DNA from 4 places in the Oceanobacillus sp. AG genome. Region 2 is predicted to be linked to each of the others. Evidence: riboswitches for the same ligand, from Rfam matches in the RefSeq annotation. Region 2 holds a riboswitch; each other region holds the start of a gene.

Region 1 (2,207 bases), on a different contig from region 2:
AGGCGAAATGAGCTGGTCAATAGGGATTGATAACCTTCTATATGTCCGGAATACTGTCATGTTGCTCACGGAATTTGTATTTTCGATATTCTGAATGCATAGTCACCTGAGAAAAAGGATTCATCTCGTTTTCCGACCCAAATTTCATGTCAAAAATAGGGATTTGTCTAGTGCGGTTTCCTGTACTCTGCCATAGGCTGTAGGGAAGGGAAAGAACAGGATAAAATTTTTCTTGAAAAGGAGCATATACATGCATGGATTTGTAAATCATGTACCGATGCATCATTCGCCATTACCATATCCAGAAATGCACCGGGCTCGTCCGCCGGGTCCGTTTGGGCCAGGTGGCGGTATTGATCCGCTTGCAGCTGGATTAATAGGAGCAGGACTAGGATTTTTAGGTGGCAGTTTAATCGCTGGAGGACCAGGTTTTGGCTTTGGACCGGGATACGGTCCTGGGTTCGGTCCAGGGGCCGGATTTGGTTACGGTCTTGGCTTCGGACCCGGCCCGGGATTTTGGCAGTACGGTCCCGGATTCGTGCCATATGGTGGTTTTTAATATAAAAGAAAGGGTTTGGGTGCACGCACGCAAACCCTTTCTTTTATATTAAAAATAAGATAGACTAGTCATAAAGAATAGATATTTTTCCACTAGGGGTGCCAGTCGGCTGAGATAAGACTTTTTCTTAATCCCTTTGAACCTGATCTAGTTCATACTAGCGTAGGAAAGTGGAGTTGGTATACATACTTAAATTGTATTAATAACCACTCCAATTCCCGGGGTGGTTTTTCTTTTTTAAAAACTACCTCGCCCTTAATCTATTTCAATTTACTAAAAAGGAGGAAGTTTACATGAACTATATTGCTAAAATTCGAGAAAAAAGTCCGTTTATCTATAACATCACGAATGAGGTTGCGACAAATTTTGCGGCAAATGGTTTAATTGCGATTGGTGCGTCTCCAGCCATGTCGAATACACCAAAAGAGGCGGAGGAGAATGCGAGTCATGCGGATGCTGTCGTATTGAATCTCGGAACTTTAACCGAGGATCGGGCCGAGGCGATGCTGCTTGCTGGCCTTAAAGCGAATGAAAAAGGAATTCCAGTCATTCTTGATCCCATCGCAGCAGGGGGAACAAAATTCCGTACGAAAGTGATTAATGAATTATTGGAAAAGGTGAAATTCGCTGCTATCCGAGCGAATGCTGGGGAAATTTCCGTACTTGGCGGAGCGCTTGATATTATGAAAAGCCCTGACTCTACGGTTGAATCGATTGATCCGAAAATTGCTCAAACAGTAGCGAAAGAATATGATACGGTTGTTATTGCAACAGGGAAAACAGACGTCATTACAGACGGAACGCGCATGAGTCTTTGTAATAATGGGCATACCATGCTACAAAATATTACGGCAAGCGGGTGCCTGCTTTCGTCTCTCGTTGGGCCTTATTTAAGTGTTGCCGAAGACTTGTATGAGGCAAGTGTGGAAGTGACTGCAGCTTACGGGATAACTGCGGAACTTGCGATGAAAAAGGCGGAAGGGCCGGGCACGTTCATCCCTGCTTTACTTGATCAGCTTTATCTGCTTGATCAGGAGACGGTGAATACGTATAAAAAGCTACAAGAGATTTAGAATGAATACAACAAACGGGAACATAGCTCTACTTCTAGTCGATTTACAAAATGATTTTTGCCATCCGGAAGGCACTGCAGGTAAACGCGGGAAAGATATTCATGCTTTTTATGAAAAAATGAAACAGATGAAGGATTTGCTAGAAGCAGCACGAGAATGTGAGATTCCAGTGATTCATGTGATCTCGGAACATAGTGCTTGGACGGAATCCCCTTCTGCAAATGAACGATTTGGCCGAAGCAATCAGAAAAGTAATTTATCCTACTGTGAACCTGGAAGCTGGGGAGCGGAAATTCATGAGTATTTCACTCCGCTTCCAGGAGAAAAAGTTGTCGTAAAACATCGGTATAGCGCGTTTGTCCATACAAATCTTGAGCTTTTATTACGCTCAAATGGTATAAGACACCTTACGATTATTGGAGCTTACACGAATGTGTGTATTGACACGACTGCTCGTGATGCTTCTATGAGAGATTTTTTCGTAACGGTTCCCTCTAATTGTGTCGTCTCGGATAATGAAAAACTACATCACGACGCATTAGAGTTACTCCAAGGAACATTTGCAGAAGTTGTTC
Region 2 (2,207 bases):
GCACAACCAAGGATCTGCTTTGGCAATGCGAAGAATATAGTCTTCTATTTCTTTACTCACTTGTTCATGCGTCTCATTCGGATAATAATGCACCGTGATCCATAAACGACACTCATCAGCAATAAATGCCGCATGGCGTCCCCCTTCAATTACAGCAGGATTAATCGTATTCGTTCCCGCCGGATATCCTTCATACTGTTTCGTTACAGCCCAATAGCGCTCCAGCTCTTGTAAGCCTTCTATAACTTTCATCATCTTTTCAATTGCACTCGCTTCAGGCAGACCACCGCCAGCATGTATCATGTTCCTTCTCATCGCATCATGAAACGTACGCGGATTTTTTACCGTAATCCACCCAGTTATTACACCGCCTTGACCTTGGATATGTAAATCACTCGTATCTACTACAAGCGCAAAGTCTGCATTATACCCTCGCTCGCAACATTGCAACGTACCCGCCTCACCAACTTCTTCACCTATAACAGATTGGAAAATCAGATCTCCTGGCAATTCGATATCCGCTTCATTCAATAGTTTCGTTGCGAATAATGCACTAGCAAGCCCGCCCTTCATATCAGCGGCTCCTCGACCAATAATCCGATCTTCTTCGATAATCGGCTCGAATGGATTCGTTTTCCACACTTCATCTTCACGAGCCTCAGCTACATCAATATGACCATTGATGATGAGACTATTATGTGTAGTAGATTTTATTCCCTTTTTCACACCAACAACATTCGGGTCATTTGGATACACGTCCCACATGTCGATTTCAAAGCCCATTCGATGTAAATAATCAGCGATAAAATTCTGTGCATCTTTCGTATTCCGAGCAGGAGGCGCAGATGTATTATATTCAATGAGCTTTGATAATAAATCAATTAATTCCATTTTTCTTGCGTCGACTTGCTTTAATAAGTGTTCAACCGTTATATCCATTAGATAACTCCCTCTCTAATTTATTTTAATAGACAACTAGTCATTCACCTCCCTAAACAAAAAAACCACTCCTAGAAAATAGAAGTGGTTAGAATAAGACACAAATTAGTTACATGAAAAAACATGTTCTTCAATCTGTTCTATTCACCGCTTCCTTACGCTAGTTCAAACTAGATCAAGTTCAAGGGTTGAGGATTACCTCTCTCAGTTTTTCAGTAAAACACCCCTAGTGGTGATTAAATATGAGTTTTTCAGACATTAAGTTTAGTATGTCATATTGATTGTTAAACTGCAACCTCTGTTTGATGTACTCTCTTCTATTTTGATTTCTTATGATAAAACGAAATGTATGCAGGACTATTTAGCTCATTTTTTATCATAATTAATTATCATTAATTAAAAATAAAATTTCAGTTATACTAAAAAAAAGATTCGACGGTAAGTAAGAAAAACCCTCTAATACAGGCATATTCAAGTGTCTTATTAGGGGGTTTTATTTAGATTACATATATAGCGTCATCATGTTGAAATTACTCTTCAAAAAAAGAAAACAGCTTAAAGTGTATGTCAGCAACATTATATTTGCATCTATAAACAAACATGTCTATTTTAGTTATAAAAGTATCCCCTTGTCCGGTTTTTGGTTTTACTTAACTAGCATTGAGCTACCATAATGACTCGCGGGCAAACGATCAGATATGGTACCTCAAATTCAAAAACTAATGATGAAAGCGCTAATCGGAGCTACATTAGCAAATCTTCTGAACGGCGCCATTGTTGCAATGCTTATTTTCTAATAAATCTATACTTGAATACCAGAAAGAATATTATTTAGGATGTTTGCTTCAAGCGAATAACAATGATTGATGTATGTTTGTTTGAATGATATCCTATTTAATATTGGAATATAGATTGAAAGAAGGTCTTTCATGAAGAATACAGATCATGCTATCAATAAAGGTCCTTTTAATTTACAGAACCTTATTTTAACAATTGGAATTATATTCGTAGCTTTTAACTTACGGCCTGCTATTACGTCAATCGGTCCTTTAATTCGTTTAATCAGAGATGACGTTGATATTACGAATGGAACGGCAGGGTTATTGACAAGCTTACCCCTGATTACATTTGCCATTGTATCACCAATTGTTCCAAAGTTATCTAGAAAATTAACAAGCGAAATTGCATTAATCATTGGTTTACTTTTAATCATTATCGGTATTCTAATTCGCTCTTTCGCAATTCTTACCCCGTTATTGCTAGGAACA
Region 3 (2,207 bases), on a different contig from region 2:
GAAACTGGAATTATTAGAAACCTCAATCCCAATGGACATTAAATCAGAAGATACTTCTCGGAAATTCGAACGTGATATAGAGAAATACTTTGTAAGAGAATATGAAAACCTATTCGCGAAACTTCAAGAAGTAAACTCAGATGCATTGGGTCTTGGGAGAAAGTATATCACTTCAAGAAAAGGAAGTAAGACGACTAACAAGGAATGGATGGAAAAATATCAAGATGCCAAAATAGAATTTGATATCGATGTGACAATTGTCAACTTTGGGGCGATTGATTAATAAGTGGACAGCTAAACCTTCATGGTTTAGCTGTCCGTCTTTTTATTTAACCGCCTTAAAGAAGAAGGAGTCAACCTTTATTACTATGCTCAAATAAGGAATTCGCACGCTATGTCGGACAGTTTATGCTCGATTTAATGCGTGATAACACCAACTGAAATCATTCCCCGTTTTGCTAACCGAATCCGTGCAATCCATTTATAAGCTTACCGGGTTGGAGAAATTGAGGTGGACAAGTATCCTAGTGAAGCCATAGAGAAAACTGGTTCTTGTCTATACCTTTTTTCAAAACATGTGACATTTATGAAAACTTTTGCTATGCTAGATTCGAACTAAATAATATGAAACTACTAGGGGTGCCCTAACTGGGCTGAGAGGAAAGTGTGTTTCCGACTCTTATCGACCTGATCTGGTTAATGCCAGCGTAGGGAAGTAGTGAGATTGTTCTCATAACTATTTTCTTGTGAAGCCAGGTCTAATCATGACCTGGCTTTTTAATTGGTTGATTTTACCCCTTAAGATTGGAGGTCAAGTATGAATAAAACCCGTCTCATCACGACGATGGCCGTCTTTATCGCAATTGGAACAATCAGCGCACAATTAATCTGGTTTCCTGCCGGTGTAGCCCGCGCTTATCCAGTACAGCATGCGATTAATGTCGTAGCCGCTGTCACCTTGGGACCCGGTCCGGCAGTCATTATTGCTTTCATGATCAGTCTATTACGCAATATGCTCGGACTAGGAACCTTATTAGCCTTCCCAGGTGCAATGGTCGGCGCTTTTCTTGCAGGGTTCCTGTATAAGCAAACCAAGAAGCAATCGCTCGCCGCATTAGGTGAAGGGATTGGCAGTGGGGTTATTGGTGCATTATTTGCAGTGCCATTTGCTTATGTATTTATGGGGACATCGGCCGGTGCATTTGTTTTCATCCCCCCATTCCTTGTAAGCAGTATATCTGGAGCAATTCTTGGACTGCTCGTTGTATCTAAAGTTTACACCAAGGGCTTAATAAAAAATTAAAATGAGTAAGTTGATGAAGGAGAATGTTCAATGAAGAATGTTGCATGTGCTCTAACGATAGCGGGTACGGACCCGAGCGGCGGTGCTGGAATTCACGCCGATCTGAAAACGTTTCAGGAATTGAAAACTTATGGGATGTCGGTTATCACCTCCATCGTGTCCCAAAACACGACAGGTGTTCAAGCTGTTTCCCACGTCTCTCTAGAAATGATCGAACAGCAACTAGACTCGATTATTTCTGATATGCCTATCCATGCATTTAAAACAGGGATGATTGCCAATCAGGATATGATGAAAATGATTTATAATAAAATTAAGCATTTGGATGCACCTTATGTTATGGACCCGGTCATGGTTGCCACAAGCGGTGACACATTGATTGAACGCGATTCCCGTAATTATTTGCGGAAGAATTTGCTCCCTCTTACAACAATTGTAACTCCAAATATTCCAGAAACAGAATATCTAATAGATGAAAAAGTTGAAACCGATGAGGACATGAAGCAGGCTGCCGAAATGCTTGTGAAAAATTTTGGCGCGAAAGCTGCACTAGTTAAAGGCGGTCACCGCGAAGGCGATGCGGTTGATTTCCTTTATGATGGTTCAAGGATCCATAGCTTTTCGGCTCCCCGAATAAATACAAATAATACACATGGTACAGGTTGTACGTATGCAGCAGCGATAACTGCTAATCTAAGCCAAGGCCTCCCTCTTAACATTGCGGTTAAACAGGCAAAACATTATGTAACGCTCGCGATCAAGTATTCTTTGGACTTAGGAGCTGGTAGCGGACCGACAAATCATTGGGCACCGCGTATCCATACAAATAATTTAACGACAACTGAGGTGGAGTAACGATGTCATCATTTAATCCATTAAGCTTAAGGAAATATTTCATTATGGG
Region 4 (2,207 bases), on a different contig from region 2:
GCAAGCTTTTGAAAAACGTTGGATTGAAGCGGAAGATCGGCCTGGAAAACGTCCTGGCGGTTTCTGTACGAGTTTTCCTGATAGTAAGGAAACGAGAATATTTATGACGTATTCTGGAACAGCATCGAATGTTGCCACGTTAGCCCATGAACTTGGTCATGCTTATCATCAGCATGTGATGAATGACGTTCATGGTCTTAATCAACGTTATGCAATGAACGTCGCGGAGACGGCCTCAACTTTTGCGGAAATGATTGTCGCTGATGCAGCAGTTGAACAGGCAGAAACAGCAGAAGAAAAGAAAGCTTTACTTGAAGATAAAGTTAATCGAAGTGTTGCTTTCTTTATGAATATTCATGCCCGGTTTATCTTTGAATTAAATTTTTATAAAGAAAGAGAAAAAGGCTTTGTCTCACCGGCAAGATTGAATGAATTGATGGTGGAAGCACAGAAAGAAGCTTATCAAGATGCACTCGATGAATATGATCCTTATTTCTGGGCGTCGAAACTTCATTTCCATATAACAGGGACACCATTCTATAATTTCCCTTATACATTTGGTTATTTGTTCAGTCTTGGCATTTATGCCCGCGCAAAAGAGCAGGGAGAGAGCTTTGAAGATGACTATATTGCATTACTGGAAGATACGGGACGGATGTCAGTAGAAGAGCTTGCGATGAAACATTTACAAGTCGATCTTACAAAACCGGACTTCTGGGAAGCTGCAATCGAGCTTTGCATCAAGGACGTCGAAGCGTTTCTTAAACTGTAAATTTGTTTTATAAGTGTACATTAGCTATAATAGGGTTAACGAAAAAAGCATAGAAAAAGCCAACAGGGGGAGCTAATAGCTGAGAGTGGGCAACGAGGATTGCTCAGACCCTTTGAACCTGTTAGTTAGTACTAGCGTAGGGATGATGGTCTTTTGATGGATAAAAAGCAATGTGAGCGGATTCCCCATCAGGAACCTTCCCTTGGCATTGCTTTTTTTGTATTTAAAAAGGTTGTTCGAAAAGTCCGGTAAAAAAAGAGAAAGCTCGTTGGCTCGATTTTCCGCTCCTCATGTACCTATTTACGTACATTCCGGTGCGGGGAACTTTCGCCGCACAGGACGTTGCGCTCTTAGCCGACCTCGGTCTTTTTTATCCTCCTTTTTGAACACCATTTAAAATAGCTTATAGAGTGAAACTTCATTCAGTGGGGATTCTTATCTCCCCACTGAATGTTAGTTGAACAGAATCAGGTATTTACGGACTGTTTAGCCCTACCTTCACATCTTGGGTTTCCCTCATGTTTGGAGGAGGGGGTATTACAGACCGTTAGTACGTGAAAAAAAGGGGAGTTATAAGGAATGAAGTCTAATAAACTACTATTTTTAATTGAAGTATCAATCTTCACTGCTTTGGCGTTACTTTTAGATATTTTGCCAATATCTTTTAAAATCTGGGCGCAAGGTGGTTCGGTCTCCTTTGCAATGATTCCGGTATTTATAGTAGCGTTCCGTTGGGGATTAAAAGGTGGATTAGTATCCGGTTTCCTCTGGGGGATGTTACAGATTGCAACGGGGAACGCATATATTCTGACGCCACTTCAGGGGTTCATTGATTATACACTTGCCTTTACGGTGATTGGTTTTGCCGGTCTGTTCGCAAGACAAGTTCAAGAAGCGGTACGGGACGGGCGGACTAAAGTGTACCTAACGTATATAACGGCGGGTGTACTGCTTGGTTCTGTGTTGCGTTTTCTTGCACATACCGTTGCTGGGGCGGTATTTTTCGGTTCAGCAGCGATTGAGGGGCAATCCGTTTGGGTGTATTCGATTATCTATAATTCATCGTACATGTTCCCGTCATTTGTATTGTCAGCAGTGATTGTATTTTTCCTATTCCATAAACAGCCGCGCGCATTACTCAACCTAGCATCAAACTAAAACCGCAATCTATCCGCTCACATTGCAACTGTAAAAATAATGATCTCTCCCAAATTAAGGAGAGATTTTTTTTAGGTTAACTGTTTCAGAGTGAATACGTAGTTCCCCCGGCGCAGATTTTCAGCACAACATTATAAAAAAGAATCAATTCGTTCTGGTTGATAATTCGCCCAAAGTCACTGATAATAGAAGATAATTATCTGAATAGATATAAAAGTATATACGAAAGGGGAAGTGGAAATGAAGGCATTTGTTGTAGAATATGGAGAATTAAAAC

The links. Region 2 has a riboswitch for thiamine pyrophosphate ahead of GN217_RS14300 (acetylornithine deacetylase). Riboswitches for the same ligand answer to the same signal wherever they lie in the genome.
Region 1: it holds a riboswitch for thiamine pyrophosphate, as region 2 does, so the genes downstream of both, thiM (hydroxyethylthiazole kinase) here and GN217_RS14300 (acetylornithine deacetylase) in region 2, are expected to answer to the same signal.
Region 3: it holds a riboswitch for thiamine pyrophosphate, as region 2 does, so the genes downstream of both, thiW (energy coupling factor transporter S component ThiW) here and GN217_RS14300 (acetylornithine deacetylase) in region 2, are expected to answer to the same signal.
Region 4: it holds a riboswitch for thiamine pyrophosphate, as region 2 does, so the genes downstream of both, thiT (energy-coupled thiamine transporter ThiT) here and GN217_RS14300 (acetylornithine deacetylase) in region 2, are expected to answer to the same signal.

The regions. Positions count from the first base shown of each region.
Region 1 is NZ_WOWT01000012.1:27,671-29,877, forward strand. Features, by position in the region: gene GN217_RS07985 (hypothetical protein) at 251-559, shown strand; TPP riboswitch at 644-745, shown strand; gene thiM (hydroxyethylthiazole kinase) at 853-1,632, shown strand; gene GN217_RS07995 (cysteine hydrolase family protein) at 1,634-2,207, shown strand, end outside.
Region 2 is NZ_WOWT01000027.1:45,238-47,444, reverse strand. Features, by position in the region: gene GN217_RS14300 (acetylornithine deacetylase) at 1-939, opposite strand, end outside; TPP riboswitch at 1,075-1,177, opposite strand; gene GN217_RS14295 (CynX/NimT family MFS transporter) at 1,869-2,207, shown strand, end outside.
Region 3 is NZ_WOWT01000015.1:75,637-77,843, reverse strand. Features, by position in the region: gene GN217_RS09745 (Ger(x)C family spore germination protein) at 1-283, shown strand, start outside; TPP riboswitch at 626-731, shown strand; gene thiW (energy coupling factor transporter S component ThiW) at 818-1,303, shown strand; gene thiD (bifunctional hydroxymethylpyrimidine kinase/phosphomethylpyrimidine kinase) at 1,334-2,158, shown strand; gene thiE (thiamine phosphate synthase) at 2,161-2,207, shown strand, end outside.
Region 4 is NZ_WOWT01000013.1:100,361-102,567, reverse strand. Features, by position in the region: gene GN217_RS08940 (M3 family oligoendopeptidase) at 1-772, shown strand, start outside; TPP riboswitch at 828-932, shown strand; gene thiT (energy-coupled thiamine transporter ThiT) at 1,352-1,930, shown strand; gene GN217_RS08930 (zinc-binding dehydrogenase) at 2,171-2,207, shown strand, end outside.